3 regions of the Micromonospora sp. NBC_01796 genome follow, and region 2 is predicted to be linked to each of the others. Evidence: riboswitches for the same ligand, from Rfam matches in the RefSeq annotation. Region 2 holds a riboswitch; each other region holds the start of a gene.
What was found. A riboswitch is a leader RNA that binds a small molecule or an ion and turns the genes downstream of it on or off. The one in region 2 is predicted to bind cyclic di-AMP.

Region 1 (4,329 bases), 1.3 Mb from region 2:
GTACGCGACCAGCCAGGTGCGGATGACCGGGACGGTGGCCCGGTCCGGCGCGACGAGTTCCAGCCAGACGAACGCCAGCAGGCCGAGCGCCGCCGGCCAGTAACCCAGCCGCGACGGTAGCGCCAGCGGCCCCCGACGCGGATCCCGCCGGAGCAGCGCCGCAGCGAGCAGATAGGCCGTACGCAGGGGATTCAGCGCCCGCCACACCGGTCCGAACAGCAGCGAGGCGGGCACCAGCCCGACCCAGAACAGCACGTAGAACAGCCCGGCGGTGGGGTTGCGGTCGACGTCCGGGCCGAAGAAGAGCCCGATCGCGAAGTAGCCCGCGAACACCAGTCCCAGGATCCGCAGGATCCACTGCCAACCGGCCGAGTCGACCAGCCGGGCGGCCCGGTCCGGCAGCGGCCGACCCGCCTCGGCGTCACCCAGCCTCGGCTCCCGCCAGAACGCGCCCAGCACCACGAACGAGATGACCAGGGCCAACGCCGCACCCGTCACCGCGTACGCGAACGGGATGGGCAGGTCCTGCCGCCCGCCGACCCCGTGGGCCAGCAGTTCGGGGACCGTCCTCATCGGACCAGTAGCTGGAACAGCAACACGCCCGACTCGTGCGTCTCGACCTCGAACAGGCCGTCCATGTCCGCCACGAACTCGACCGTGGCCGGCTGGCCCGCGGGCAGTTCCGCGCCGACCTCGTACCCGTGCACGTGCACCCGGTCCGGAACGTCGCTGGTCACGGTGATCCGGACGGACTGGCCCTTCTTCGCGTCCACCCGGCCCGGCTGCGGCTCGGACCGGCCCTCGGTGATGGTGATGGCCACCTCGACCGGCGCGCTGGAGTCAACCGGTTCGTCGGTGGACCCGCATCCGGTGCCCGCGACGGCCAGCAGGACGGCACCGGTCAGTGCGGCCAGTGCACGGCGACGGCCGATAGAGGGCATCATCAACATCTCCCCGGTCAGCCGGTCCCGTGACATCGGGAAGCGACTGTAGCGTCTTGCCGGGCACAGCGGAAGCCACCATGATGGGCCGATGCGATCGACCCGGCTGGTTACCGTCCGCGCGGCATGCCGCCTGTTCGCCGTTGTTCTCGGCGCCACGATCGCCCTCGCGGTGGCCGGATCACCGGCGTCCGCACACGGTCAGCTCGCCGTCTCCAACCCGGTTGCCGGCGCCACGCTGTCCCAACCGATGCAGTCGTTGGAGCTGTACTTCACCGAGGCTCCGGCGGCCAACGCCTACTTCACCGTCACCGCGCCGAGCGGCGTACGGGTCGACGCCGGTTGGCGGCCCGGCCCGGACAAGCGGCTCGACCGCCCGGTGACCGAGCTGAACCTGGTCAACGGCAAGTGGGAGCCGAAGCTCTACCACACCGGATTCTCGGCGTTCGTCCAGGTTTCGCACTGGCCGGAGAAGGGCGAGTACACCGCCAGTTACCTGTCGGTGGCCTCGGACCGCGAGCCCGTACGCGGAACGGTGAAGTTCTCCTACTCCGGGGCGCCGACCCGCGCGCCGCAGGGCTGGAGCGCACCGACGAACGCCGCCGACCCGGCACTGCTCGCCCTGGCCGAGAACCCGGACAGGCCGGCGTCGAGCAATCCCGGTGCCGGCAACACCGTCGCACCCGCGTCGCCGGTGCCGGACAACGCCAGTGGCGCCTCCGACGACGGCAGCCCGATGGTCTGGTTGCTGCCGGTGCTGCTGCTGGTCGGGGTGATTGTCATCGTCGCCCTGGCGATCCGGCCGCGACGTACGGCCAGAATCAACACCGGTCCGGCGAACCGTGGGCGGCCCGTCACCACCGCGGCGGCCAGACGTGCGGCGGCGGCCCGGAAAGCCGCGGCCGGCAACCAGTCGGCGGGAAAGGCGCAGCCGTCGCGCAAACGCGGCAACCGCTGATCGGCGATCGCTGATTCGACAATCGGCGCCATCACCATTACAGCGGGTATCCATGTTGGCCGGAACCGCGAATAATAACCGAAAGTTGTTGTCCCATAACGCTTTTCGTACCGGATGGGCATGCCCATCGGGACGCGTCACACGGTAAGATTCTTCGCGGTCAACGCCAATCGGCGCCAACCGGTGCCGGCGGGACCGTCGCCTAATCGTCCTGGACGAACCGGGGAACCGAGTACGTGGGGTGAATCCGCAACAGCGGTAGGGATCACTTCCATCCCGAACCCGTCAGCTAACCCGGTCGGCGACCAACGGAAGGATCCTGCATGACGGCACCCCTCCGCCGATGGTTCACGCCTGCCCTGACCCTGGTCACCACCGTGCTCATGGTGGCGCCGTTCTCGGTCCCGGTGCAGGCCGCGCCGGCAACGCCGGCCCCGGCGGCCGAGTCCGACAACCAGTTGCTGAGCGAGGTACTGGAGGCGACCGGCCGGCGTTTCGCCGACGCCAAGGCCGCTCTCGACGCCTCGAAGAAGCGTCAGGCCGTCCTGGCCACCGAGCTGGCGAAGGCCGAGACCCAGATCGAGGAGCTGACCCCCCAGGTCACCGAGATCGCCGCCCGTTCCTACCGCACCGGCAAGCTGGGCGCGGTATCGGCGCTGCTCAACAGCGCGTCCCCGGACTCCTTCCTGGATCGGGCCGTCGCGCTCGACGAGATGAACGCGGTCAACGACCAGAAGCTGCACGAGCTCAACACCGCCCAGGAGTTGGTCGAACGCGCCAAGGCCCTGGCCGACGCCGAGGTCAAGGAGCAGGAGAAGCAGCAGGCCGTGATGGCACGGCAGAAGCAGGACGCGGAACGCTCCCTCGCCCTGGTCGGCGGCAAGAAGCTCACCAACGGCTTCGTCAACGCCAGCTCGCCGGTGGCCAAGGCGGCCCCGCGTACGGCCAGTGGCGGTTGGCCGAAGGAGTCGTGCAACAAGGACGACCCGACCACCAGCGGCTGCGTCACCCCGCGCACCCTGCACGCGTACAACGAGGTGAAGAAGGCGGGCTTCAACCGGTTCGTCGGCTGTCACCGCAACGGTGGTCCGTTCGAGCACCCGAAGGGCCGCGCCTGCGACTGGTCACTACTGAACAGCGGGTTCGCCTCCGCGCGTACGCAGGACCAGCGGCTGTACGGCAACAACCTGACCGCGTTCCTGGTCCGCAACGCGGACCGGCTCGGCATCCTCTACGTGATCTGGTACAAGCAGATCTGGTTCCCCGCCACCGGCTGGAGCTCCTACAGCGGCGAAAGCGACCACACCGACCACGTACACATGTCCATGCTCTGACCCGCTCCACGCCGCGTCGATCTAGGGCAAATGGGTGTTTGTTGATCTCTATCCACCCCCATTTGCCCTAGATCGACGCGGCGTGGAGCGGGGAGGGCGAGGGGGGCGGGGGGAGAGGCGGGGGGAGAGCTTGAGGTGGGGTGACGTGTCATCCTGGCGGGTATCATGAGCGGGTGGCGGCGAACGGGGAGCGGTGGCTCAGTGAGCGGGAGCAGCGTGCCTGGCGTTCCTTCATCACCATGCAGATGGAGTTGCAGAGCAAGCTGAACCGGCAACTGCTCGCCGACACCGGCCTCTCCGAGAGCGACTACGCCGTCCTGGTCCACCTCAGCGAGGCCCCCGAGGGGCGGCTGCGGATCTTCCAGCTCCGGGGCCACCTCCAGTGGGAGAAGACCCGCCTCACCCACCACCTGGGGCGGATGGCCCGGCGCGGACTGGTCGACCGGGAGCCCTGCGTGACCGACCCGCGGGGCGCGTTCATCCAGATCACCGAGACCGGCCTGGCGGAGATCACCAGAGCGGCGCCGAAGCACGTGTCGCACGTACGGCGCCTGGTGGTCGACGTACTCACCCCGGAGCAACTCGACACCCTCGGGGAACTCTCCGACGTCATCCGGGCCGCATTCGACGCCGAGCCCTGCGACGCCGACACCGAGGACGACCCGCAGCGGGTGCCCTGCGACGAGTGAGACCGGCCCCGAACCGGGGCCGGCCCCACTGAAAGCTGTGCACCACCGCGTCAGGCGCGGTTGAGGACCCAGGTCAGGCCGCTGGCGTCCTTCGGCGTCAGGGTCAGGGTGTTCCCCCCGCACTGGTAACGGCCCTCGCCCAGCAGCGGCTGGATGTCGACCACGTCGCCGCTGCGGCTGGCGCCGTCACCGACGTACTCCGAGATCCTGACGTTCTCGAAGAGCGTGGCCGGCGTCGGCTCGGTCAACCCCACGGTGACCCGGGTGTCGCCCCACTGCAACGGCGGCACCGGGGCCCAGTCGCCGGTGGTGCCGCCACCGGCGCCGGTGCTGACCGTGCCGCTGGCCTTGCCGGCGTAGCTGAACGTGCCGGCGATCCTGGCGTCGCCGAGTTGGGCCTTGAAGGT
Region 2 (4,329 bases):
GCATCACATTTCCTGCCACGATGATCGGGCAGTTTCGGGCTGGGGCGTCAGCTGATCGACTTCAGGGTTGGCGGGGCCGGGCTGCCGATCGGGTACTCCGGATCACGTCCGGCGCGTACCTCCATCGCCCAGCTCAACTGCGCGCAGCCGTCCGGGGTGCAACAGGCGCAGGTGCCGGGAGCGTAGGACGTACCCCGGTCCTCGTGCTGGGCGATGGTCATCGCCGCCGCCTCCCAGATTCCCGCGCGGGTCAGCGGCTCGTCGACGCGGCTCATCGGGCGAACACCTGACCGGCCATGGCCACCACCTGTGCCTTTCGTTCGGGGTACCGGCGCGCGGTGGCGACCGGCTCGGAGTAGCGACTGGGAGCACCGCCGGCCGCCGGGACCCTGCGGTCGCCGGTGTCCGCCCGATTGGCGAGGTCCATGGTCACGACAGGGTCAACGCACGCGTACGTGGATGGTTGTGGCAACGCGGCCACCGTCCCACTGGTACGGACAGCCTCGGGTGCCGACCGGTTGGGTCGGCACCCGGGACCGGGGGGAGGGCGGGTCAGGCTGAGTAGCCTCGGGTGGCCATCCAGTTGGCCAGGTCGATCGTGGTCATCCAGTAGGAGCTGACCCCGTTGACGAACGCCGGGTCCGCGATCTGCACGGTCCGTCCGCTGTCGCGGTAACCGACGACGGTGAGGTAGTGACCACCGTCGTACGAGTGCCAGCCGCCGTCGGTGTCGGTCGCCGAACCGGCGATGTTCGCGACGACCGCGTACCCGCTGCTGACGGCGTGTACGACGTCCGCCTGGAGCTGGTCCATCTGGGCCGGGGACGGGGACCCCTGGATGAACGTGCTCGTGTAGAAGTTGGTCTTGGCCAGGCTGTTCAGCCCACGGGTGACGTCGTCGGCGGAGTTGGTCCCGTTGAACGTGGTGCCCAGGGCCGCGGCGACGTCGTCCTGGCTCGGCTGACGGTCGCGGGCGGTGAGGGCGATCCGGGTGGCCGCCGGCCCGCAGTACCAGCCGTTGATCTGCGCCTCGTAGTCGTAGTCGAGCACCTTCGACGCGGGGGGAGCCTTCTTGACCGCCTTGGTCGGTGTCGCCACGGCCTTCGCGGCGGTGGGCGGGGCCGACGACGGGGCCGCCGGAACCGGTGCCGAGGTCGAGGCGCTCGGGGACGGGGTGGCCGGGCTCGGGGTTACCAGGCTGGGCGCGACCTCGGCGCCGGCCTGGCCGCCCATCTTCTCCGCGACCGCGATGGTCGAGGCGTTGGCCGGCGGGGTGGACCCGTTGCCCTGGGTGAGCAGGATGCCGGTGGTGAGACCCACGGCGAGAACGGCGGCGGAGACGGCGCCGGCCCGGTACGGGCTGGCGGTCACGACGCGTCGGAGTTGCTGACGATGCTTCATATAGATCCTCCGCAGATGTGCCGATCTGCGATCGGGGGCACATGAATCGGGATGGCGAGATGTCTCTGCCGGGGCCGGGTACGTGACCGGGGTACGCGCTATCGGCGGGGCGGATTCACCGCCAGCCGTCGGGTCCGGATCGGGGCGTGCGGAACCGTCACCGCGATGCGGTGAAATGCGTTACCGGATGAACTCGCCACGGGAATTGCCGGGCGATTTCGGATCACCTACCGGTCACGCGCGTCCTCGTGCCACCGACCGCGTACGCGTGTGCGTCGCCGGTCGTCGGAGTGGGCCTAGTGCGCTACCTTCGCGGGCTGGACCGCGATGCGGGCGAGCCGGGGCAGGTGGCGGAACGGGCCGGGGGGATCGAGGGTTGGGCCACGGCAGGTACGGCGCTGCACGAGCATGTTCTCCTTCCGATACCGCCTACCGGGTTAGCTGACGGATTCGGGCGGGAAGCACGCCCTACCGCGAACCAATGGTTCGCGGATTCACCCCAGAACTACTTTGGGTCCCCGGCTCGTAACAGTTACGACTCAGCGGGCCTGTTCCGGTGTCACCCGCGGTGACTAAGGGCCGGACCAGACGGGCTGACGTTACTGGGCCGCTTCTGCTCCTGCCAACCCCTCTTGGCCTGCTTAAACCGTGACCCATGCCGCTTCTTGCGGGTGGTGCGACCCTCGACTCGTGATCACGGAGAGTGGTTGTAGCCGCAGTGACCAGTTTGACTGCGACCGACGTACCCGCTTGTGTCCCGCACGTTGACGACGTCGGATTTGTCGACGGGGTGACATTGCCGGCACGGAGTCCGGATCAGAGAAATGTCCGTTGGGCCGAGGTGGGCTGGTCCCCTCGTCGGCGGCCACGGACCCGGGGTCCCCCCGCCTCGGTCGACCGGTGCGGCGGCCAGCGAGTCGTCGCTCACGCTCCGCCGGTCGGGGGTCGCGCCGACGACCCGACGGGGAAAGCGCCGACGACCAGACCGGGAGAGCGCCCACGACCGGACCACGAAAGCGCCGCCGAACCGGCCGGGAAAAGCCCGGATGAAAGGCGCGTCCGCGTACGAGGTAGAGGGTTTCCGAACCGGTGCTGATTCTCGGCTGAAACAGCGGCGGGCCATCCGTACGAGCGGTCGGATCGGTATTTCGAGAATGGGGCCCGGCCGCGTTGTCGTGGACGTCGGGAGACCGGTTGCCCACTGTTTCCCCCACCGGCAGCACTGAGGCGGGCCGGACAGGGTACAAAGACACTGAGTCTCCCTCTTTGGAAGGACATCCTGATGAACCTTGAGCGAGCGATCGGGCCGGACCCGTACGACCTGTTGCCGCCGGTGCCGGCGTTCACGCTGACCAGCGACGACGTGCGCGACGGGGAGCCGCTGGGCACCGAGTTCGTACACTCCAGCGTGGGCGGTGGCGACCTGTCGCCGCAGCTCGCCTGGTCCGGTTTCCCGGACGGGACGCGCAGCTTCGCGGTCACCTGCTACGACCCGGACGCGCCTACCACCAGCGGTTTCTGGCACTGGGTCCTGGTCAACATCCCGGTGTCGGTCACCCAGCTACCCCGGGGCGCGGGCAAGGCCGGGTCCGTCGAGGGTGGTGCGTTCGCCGTCCGCAACGACTACGGCACCCAGGAGTACGGCGGCGCTGCCCCGCCGGCCGGCGACCACGTCCACCGGTACCTCTTCGCCGTACACGCCCTCGATGTGGAGCAGCTCGACCTCACGCCGGACGCGAGCCCGGCGTACGTCGGCTTCAACCTGACCTTCCACACCCTGGCACGGGCGGTAATCCGGCCCACGTACCAGGTCAAGGGCTGAGCTTGCCGGAGTAAGTGGACGGCCGACACCGGGGACGGGTTGAACGGTGTCGGTCGTCGCTCTCCGGTCAGGCCTCCGACGCGCCGGGTACCCGGGCGACGGCGAAGACGGACTGTCCGAACGGCGGCCGCACGAGCTGCTCCGCCGCCTTGGTCACCGGCAGCACCAGGCTGTCGTAGACCTTCACCATCGGGCCTTCCTTGGGCATCAGCCGGAACACGTTCGTCGCCATGTAGTAGCCGATGAGGCCGAGGGCGTTCGCGTAGTGCAACCGCTCCACGGTCAGCCCCGCGTCGGTGAGCGCGGCCCGCATCGTCTTCTTGGTGTAGCGCCGTACGTGTCCGGTGGCGATGTCCGCCGGACCCATGGCGAACTCGAACGCCGGCACGATCAGTACGATCGCACCGCCGGGACGCACCAGTTCCCGCATGCTCCGCAGCGCTCCGACGTGGTCCTCGATGTGTTCGAGCACGTTGTACGAGACCGCCGCGCTGTAGTCGCCGCGTTCCTGCTCCGGCTGCGGCAGCAGCATCTGCCGTACCTCGACGTTGGACTCGCCGGCGAGGCGCTCCTTCAGTGCCACCAACCGGTCGGGATCGGCCTCGGTGGCCGTGAACCTGGGGAAGTGCGGCGCCCACTCGAGCACGTAGTCACCGAGGCCACTGCCGATCTCGATCGGGTTGTCCCCCAGGTAGGGCAGCGCCAGCTCAACAAACCATCGGCGGTGGTTCACGGCGGTCGCGAGACCCTCGAGTACCTCGGACTGAACTCGCTGATCCCCAGTGATTTCTGCCATGCGTCGATTCCTCGCGATCTGAAACTCGACCTGCACCCTGGACCGACAGAGTGAACCATCTACGACGACCGTAGGGAAATTGAGGCATCGGCGTGGCACGAACGGATTGTTCGGTTGATCCGTCCCCGTCCGCCTTCCGGGCGTTCGGGCACAGAGCGCGGCGATGCCCGTGACCCCGCGCCGTCACCGGCGCGGTCCGCTGCCGGACATCGCGCGGTGCTGAGCTACTTCGGACTGGCGGTCTGGATCACCTCCGGGCTCTGGTTCCAGCCGCGCGGAGGTGCTCGGGCCGACGCACTGCGCGCCGGGA
Region 3 (4,329 bases), 550 kb from region 2:
GTGGCCCGCCGCGGCGAGACGACGGGCGAGCGTTCCACCTACGTTTCCTGCGCCGATGATCCCGATGTGCATGCCAGCGGGTTACCCGCCAATCCCGCCGATGAACGGGTCGGACAGGGGTCCGCGTTCGGCGTCCGAGCCACAGACGGACGGCCTCGGGCAGCGGCGAAAGCGCGCACCGGTCAGGGGGCGGCGCCGAAACTGGGTAGGCGGTCGGCGAACCAGTCGGCGGCCTGGTCGGCCACCTGCTCCAGCGCTCCGGGCTCCGGGAACAGGTGGGTCGCGTCGGGGATGATCCGCAGTTCCACCTCCCCGCCGAGCGCGTCGCGGGCCTGCTGGTTGAACTGGATCACCTGTTCGTCCTGACCGCCGACCAGCAGCAGGGTCGCCGCGCGTACGCGGGAAAGGGCCGGACCCGCCAGGTCCGCGCGGCCGCCGCGGGAGACGACCGCCGGTACGTGCTCCGGCCGCTCGGCCGCGGCTACCAGTGCCGCCGCCGCACCCGTGCTCGCGCCGAACAGCCCGATCGGCACGGCGGCCGTGTCGGGCTCGGCCCGCAGCCAGTCGATCACCCCGACCACCCGGCCGGCGAGCATCGGTATGTCGAAGCGCAGCTCCGCGGTCTTCTCGTCGACCTGCTCCTCCTCGGGCGTAAGCAGGTCGACGAGCACGGTCGCCAGGGCCCGCTGGTTGAGTACCCTCGCCACCGCGACGTTGCGCGGGCTGCGCCGGGAGCTGCCGCTGCCGTGGGCGAACAGCACCACTCCGACCGTCCCCTCGGTAGGGGTGACCAGGTCGGCGGTGAGCTGCACCTCCCCGGCCCAGATCGTGGTCTCGGTCGTCACTGTCTCCACCCGCTGTCCGGTACCCGCCTACGAGTGGAACAACCCGCCGCCGGGCCGCCAATCCCCGTTTGCGGGCTCGGTGGTCGGGAAGGCGAACCGGGTCAGGCAGGAAGACCACGGCGGCCGTGGCAGCGGCCCGCGCTGAGGCGATCGTGAGGATGCCATGACCCACCACAAATCCGCTAAGTCGGAGTCCGGTCGAGCCGGCACCAGTCCGCCGAAGGACAAACGCGACAAGCGCGAGGGTGCGCGGCGGGACTGGGCGGACGAGGCGGCACAGGCACGGGCCTCGGACGACCCGCGCCGGGTGACCCCGCACGACCCTTCGGGTGTTCCCTCGACCGGGGACCGCCGCTAGATCAGGAGAGACACCACGGCTCGGCCGACACCGGAGATTTCGGTCTCCGGGACGCGGCCGGGGCCGGGCACGACGACACGCCCCGGCGGGCACTCCTCACGGAGGCCCGCCGGGGTTCGGTGCGCTAGCAGGAGAAATCTCTGGCGGCGACCCTGAAATCGGGTACTAAGTCCGTCTGATCCGGTAATGTCACCCTCGGTTCCGACCCGGTGGTACCCCCTCTGCTGTCGGCGACGACCGCCGCCCAATCGCCTTGTGCGAGCCGGGGAACCAGGTAGTCGGGGTGAGTCCGCACACGCGGTAGGGCCTGTTCCGTCCCGAACCCGTCAGCTAACCCGGTCGGCGGCCGACGGGAGGAACGTGCATGACGAGACCCAAGCGTCAGCGGTTCTCGCTGGCCCTGACCCTGCTCGCCGTGGTGACTCTGCTGGGCGGTGCCGCCGTCGCGGCCGGGCCGGCCGCAGCCGCACCCTCCTCGCCGACCGCGCCCGGGGACGAGGGCGGCAACCCCCTCTTACGTGACGTACTCGAGTCGGCCGGGCGTGGTTACGCCGCCGCGAGCGTCGGGGTGGAGAACGCCCGCAAGCACCAGGTGGCGCTCGCCGACGAACTGCGGCAAATCGAGGCACAGCTCGACCAGCTCACGCCCGAGGTCGGAGAGGTCGCCGTCAGCGCCTACCGGATCGGCCGGATCGGGCCGATCTCCGCGCTGCTCGGCAGCGCCTCACCGGACGACTTCATGGACCGGGCCGGGGGGCTCGACCTGATCGCGCAGCGCGACAACAGCAAACTTCGCCAACTGTACGAGGCACGCGACCGGGCCACCCGGGCGAAGGCGGCGGCCGACGCGGCGATGGCCGAGGAACAGCGCCAGCTCTCCGTGATGGCCAAGCAGAAGGAGGCGGCCGAACGCGCCCTCTCCCAGGTCGGCGGCACCAGCACCGAGGGCTTCGTGAACGCCAGCTCACCGGTCGCGGAATCCGCACCGCGCAACCGGGACGGGTCCCTGCCGGCGCAGTCCTGCAACCAGAACGACCCGACCACCAACGGCTGCGTCACCCCGCGCACCCTGCACGCGCTGACCGAGACCAAACGGCTCGGCTTCACCCGGTACGTGTCGTGTTACCGCAGCGGTGGGCCGTTCGAACACCCGAAGGGCCGGGCCTGCGACTTCTCCGCGCAGCCCGGCGGGTTCGGCGGGGACGCCAGTGGCGGCGACAAGACGTACGGCAACAACCTCGCCGCGTTCCTGGTCCGCAACGCCGACCGGCTCGGCATCCTCTACGTGATCTGGTACCGCCAGATCTGGTTCCCGGCAACGGGCTGGAAGGCGTACTCGTCCGCGAAGGGTGACCCGTCCAGCGACCACACCAACCACGTACACCTGTCCCTGCTCTGACCGGGGACGGCCGCGGACCTACTTCTGGGCGCGGGGGCGGCGCGGGGGCTCGACCTCGGACTTGACGGTCGGGCCGGCGATCTCGGCCACCGAGGCCCGGCGGGCCGGGGCGCGGCCGGGCGGCTGCTTCGGTGCGGGACCCGCCGGGCGCGCCTCCGGCACCGGTTTGGTCACCGGTTCGTCGGAGGTGACCCGGACCTTCTCCCCGTGGTGGAACAGCTCCACCACCCCGCCGCTGCTGTCGCCGTCGCGCAGGGAGTACGTCGTCTCGCGTTCGCGTACGTCGACCCGGAGCCGGTGCCCGTGCCAGACCAGCGAGAACTCCAGCCGGTCGATCCGGTTCGGTAGCCGGGGCGCGAAATAGAGGGTGTCCCCGTGGTCGCGCATCCCGCCGAAGCCGGCGACCAGCGCGATCCACGCCCCGGCCAGTGAGGCGACGTGCACCCCGTCGCGGGTGTTCTGGTTCAGGTCGTGCAGGTCCATCAGGGCGGCCTCGCCCAGGTAGTCGTGGGCCAGCTCGAGATGCCCCACCTCGGCCGCGAGGACCGCCTGGGTGCAGGCCGACAACGACGAGTCGCGGACCGTACGCCGCTCGTAGTAGGCGAAGTTGCGGGACTTCTCCTCCGGGGTGAACGCGTCCCCGCGCCAGTGCATGGCGAGCACCAGGTCGGACTGCTTCACCACCTGCTTGCGGTACAGGTCGAAGTACGGGTAGTTCAGCAGCAGCGGGTACTTCTCCGGCGGGGTGCCCGCGAAGTCCCACTCCTGGAGCCGGGTGAAGCCCTCCACCTGCTGGTGTACGCCCAACTCCTCGTCGTACGGGATGTGCATGGCGTTCGCCGCGTCCCGCCAGGCGGCGGTCTCCTCGTCGTCCACGCCCAACCGCCAGGCGTGGTCGCTGTGCCTCGACACGGCGTCGGCGGCGGAGAGCAGGTTCCGCTGCGCCATCAGGTTGGTGTAGACGTTGTCGCTCTTCACCGCGGTGTACTCGTCCGGGCCGGTCATCCCGTCCAGGTGGAACTTGCCGGCCCGGTCGTGGTGCCCGAGCGAACGCCACAGTCTGGCCGTCTCGACCAGCAACTCCAGCCCGATCTCGCGCTCGAAGTCCTGATCGCCGGTGGCCTGCACGTAGCGGCGTACGGCGTCGGCGATGTCCGCCGCGATGTGGAACGCGGCCGTGCCGGCCGGCCAGTACGCCGAACATTCCTGGCCCCGGATGGTCCGCCACGGGAACGCGGCCCCGTTCAGCCCGAGGGTCCGGGCCCGTTCCTGGGCCATCGGGAGGGTGGAGTGCCGCCACCGGAGCCCGGACGCCACCGCCGACGGCAGGGTGTACGTCAGCACCGGCAGCACGAACGTCTCGGTGTCCCAGAAGACGTGCCCGTCGTACCCCGGACCGGTCAGCCCCTTGGCGGCGATCGGGCGCAACTCGGCCCGCGCACCGGCCTGGAGTACGTGGAACAGGCCGAACCGGACCGCCTGCTGCACCTCCGGATCGCCCTCGACGCGTACGTCGGAGGTGTCCCAGAAGGTGTCCAGGTAGTCGCGCTGCTCGGCGAGGAGCCCGTCCCAGCCGGAGAAACGTGCCCCGGCCAGGGCGGCGCCGACCTGGTCGCGCAGGGCGGGCCGGGACCGTTCGCTGGACCACCCGTACGCGACGTACTTGTCCAGCCGGATCCGCTCACCCGGCTGGAGTACGCAGGTGATGGTGGTCCGGGCCCAGTCGT

Region 1: another riboswitch for cyclic di-AMP. It lies ahead of OIE47_RS18940 (coiled-coil domain-containing protein); the one in region 2 lies ahead of OIE47_RS12965 (C39 family peptidase).
Region 3: another riboswitch for cyclic di-AMP. It lies ahead of OIE47_RS10370 (coiled-coil domain-containing protein); the one in region 2 lies ahead of OIE47_RS12965 (C39 family peptidase).

The regions. Positions count from the first base shown of each region.
Region 1 is NZ_CP109078.1:4,105,485-4,109,813, reverse strand. It holds gene OIE47_RS18955 (hypothetical protein) at 1-573, opposite strand, end outside; gene OIE47_RS18950 (hypothetical protein) at 570-977, opposite strand; gene OIE47_RS18945 (copper resistance CopC family protein) at 1,033-1,899, shown strand; cyclic di-AMP (ydaO/yuaA leader) riboswitch at 2,089-2,219, shown strand; gene OIE47_RS18940 (coiled-coil domain-containing protein) at 2,223-3,233, shown strand; gene OIE47_RS18935 (MarR family winged helix-turn-helix transcriptional regulator) at 3,407-3,922, shown strand; gene OIE47_RS18930 (hypothetical protein) at 3,973-4,329, opposite strand, start outside.
Region 2 is NZ_CP109078.1:2,816,674-2,821,002, reverse strand. It holds gene OIE47_RS12975 (hypothetical protein) at 48-275, opposite strand; gene OIE47_RS12970 (hypothetical protein) at 272-427, opposite strand; gene OIE47_RS12965 (C39 family peptidase) at 553-1,401, opposite strand; cyclic di-AMP (ydaO/yuaA leader) riboswitch at 1,813-1,956, opposite strand; gene OIE47_RS12960 (YbhB/YbcL family Raf kinase inhibitor-like protein) at 2,684-3,223, shown strand; gene OIE47_RS12955 (class I SAM-dependent methyltransferase) at 3,291-4,019, opposite strand.
Region 3 is NZ_CP109078.1:2,268,324-2,272,652, forward strand. It holds gene OIE47_RS10360 (NADPH-dependent F420 reductase) at 1-72, opposite strand, end outside; gene OIE47_RS10365 (dienelactone hydrolase family protein) at 183-845, opposite strand; cyclic di-AMP (ydaO/yuaA leader) riboswitch at 1,435-1,564, shown strand; gene OIE47_RS10370 (coiled-coil domain-containing protein) at 1,568-2,602, shown strand; partial or broken gene OIE47_RS10375 (glycoside hydrolase family 65 protein) at 2,699-4,329, opposite strand, start outside.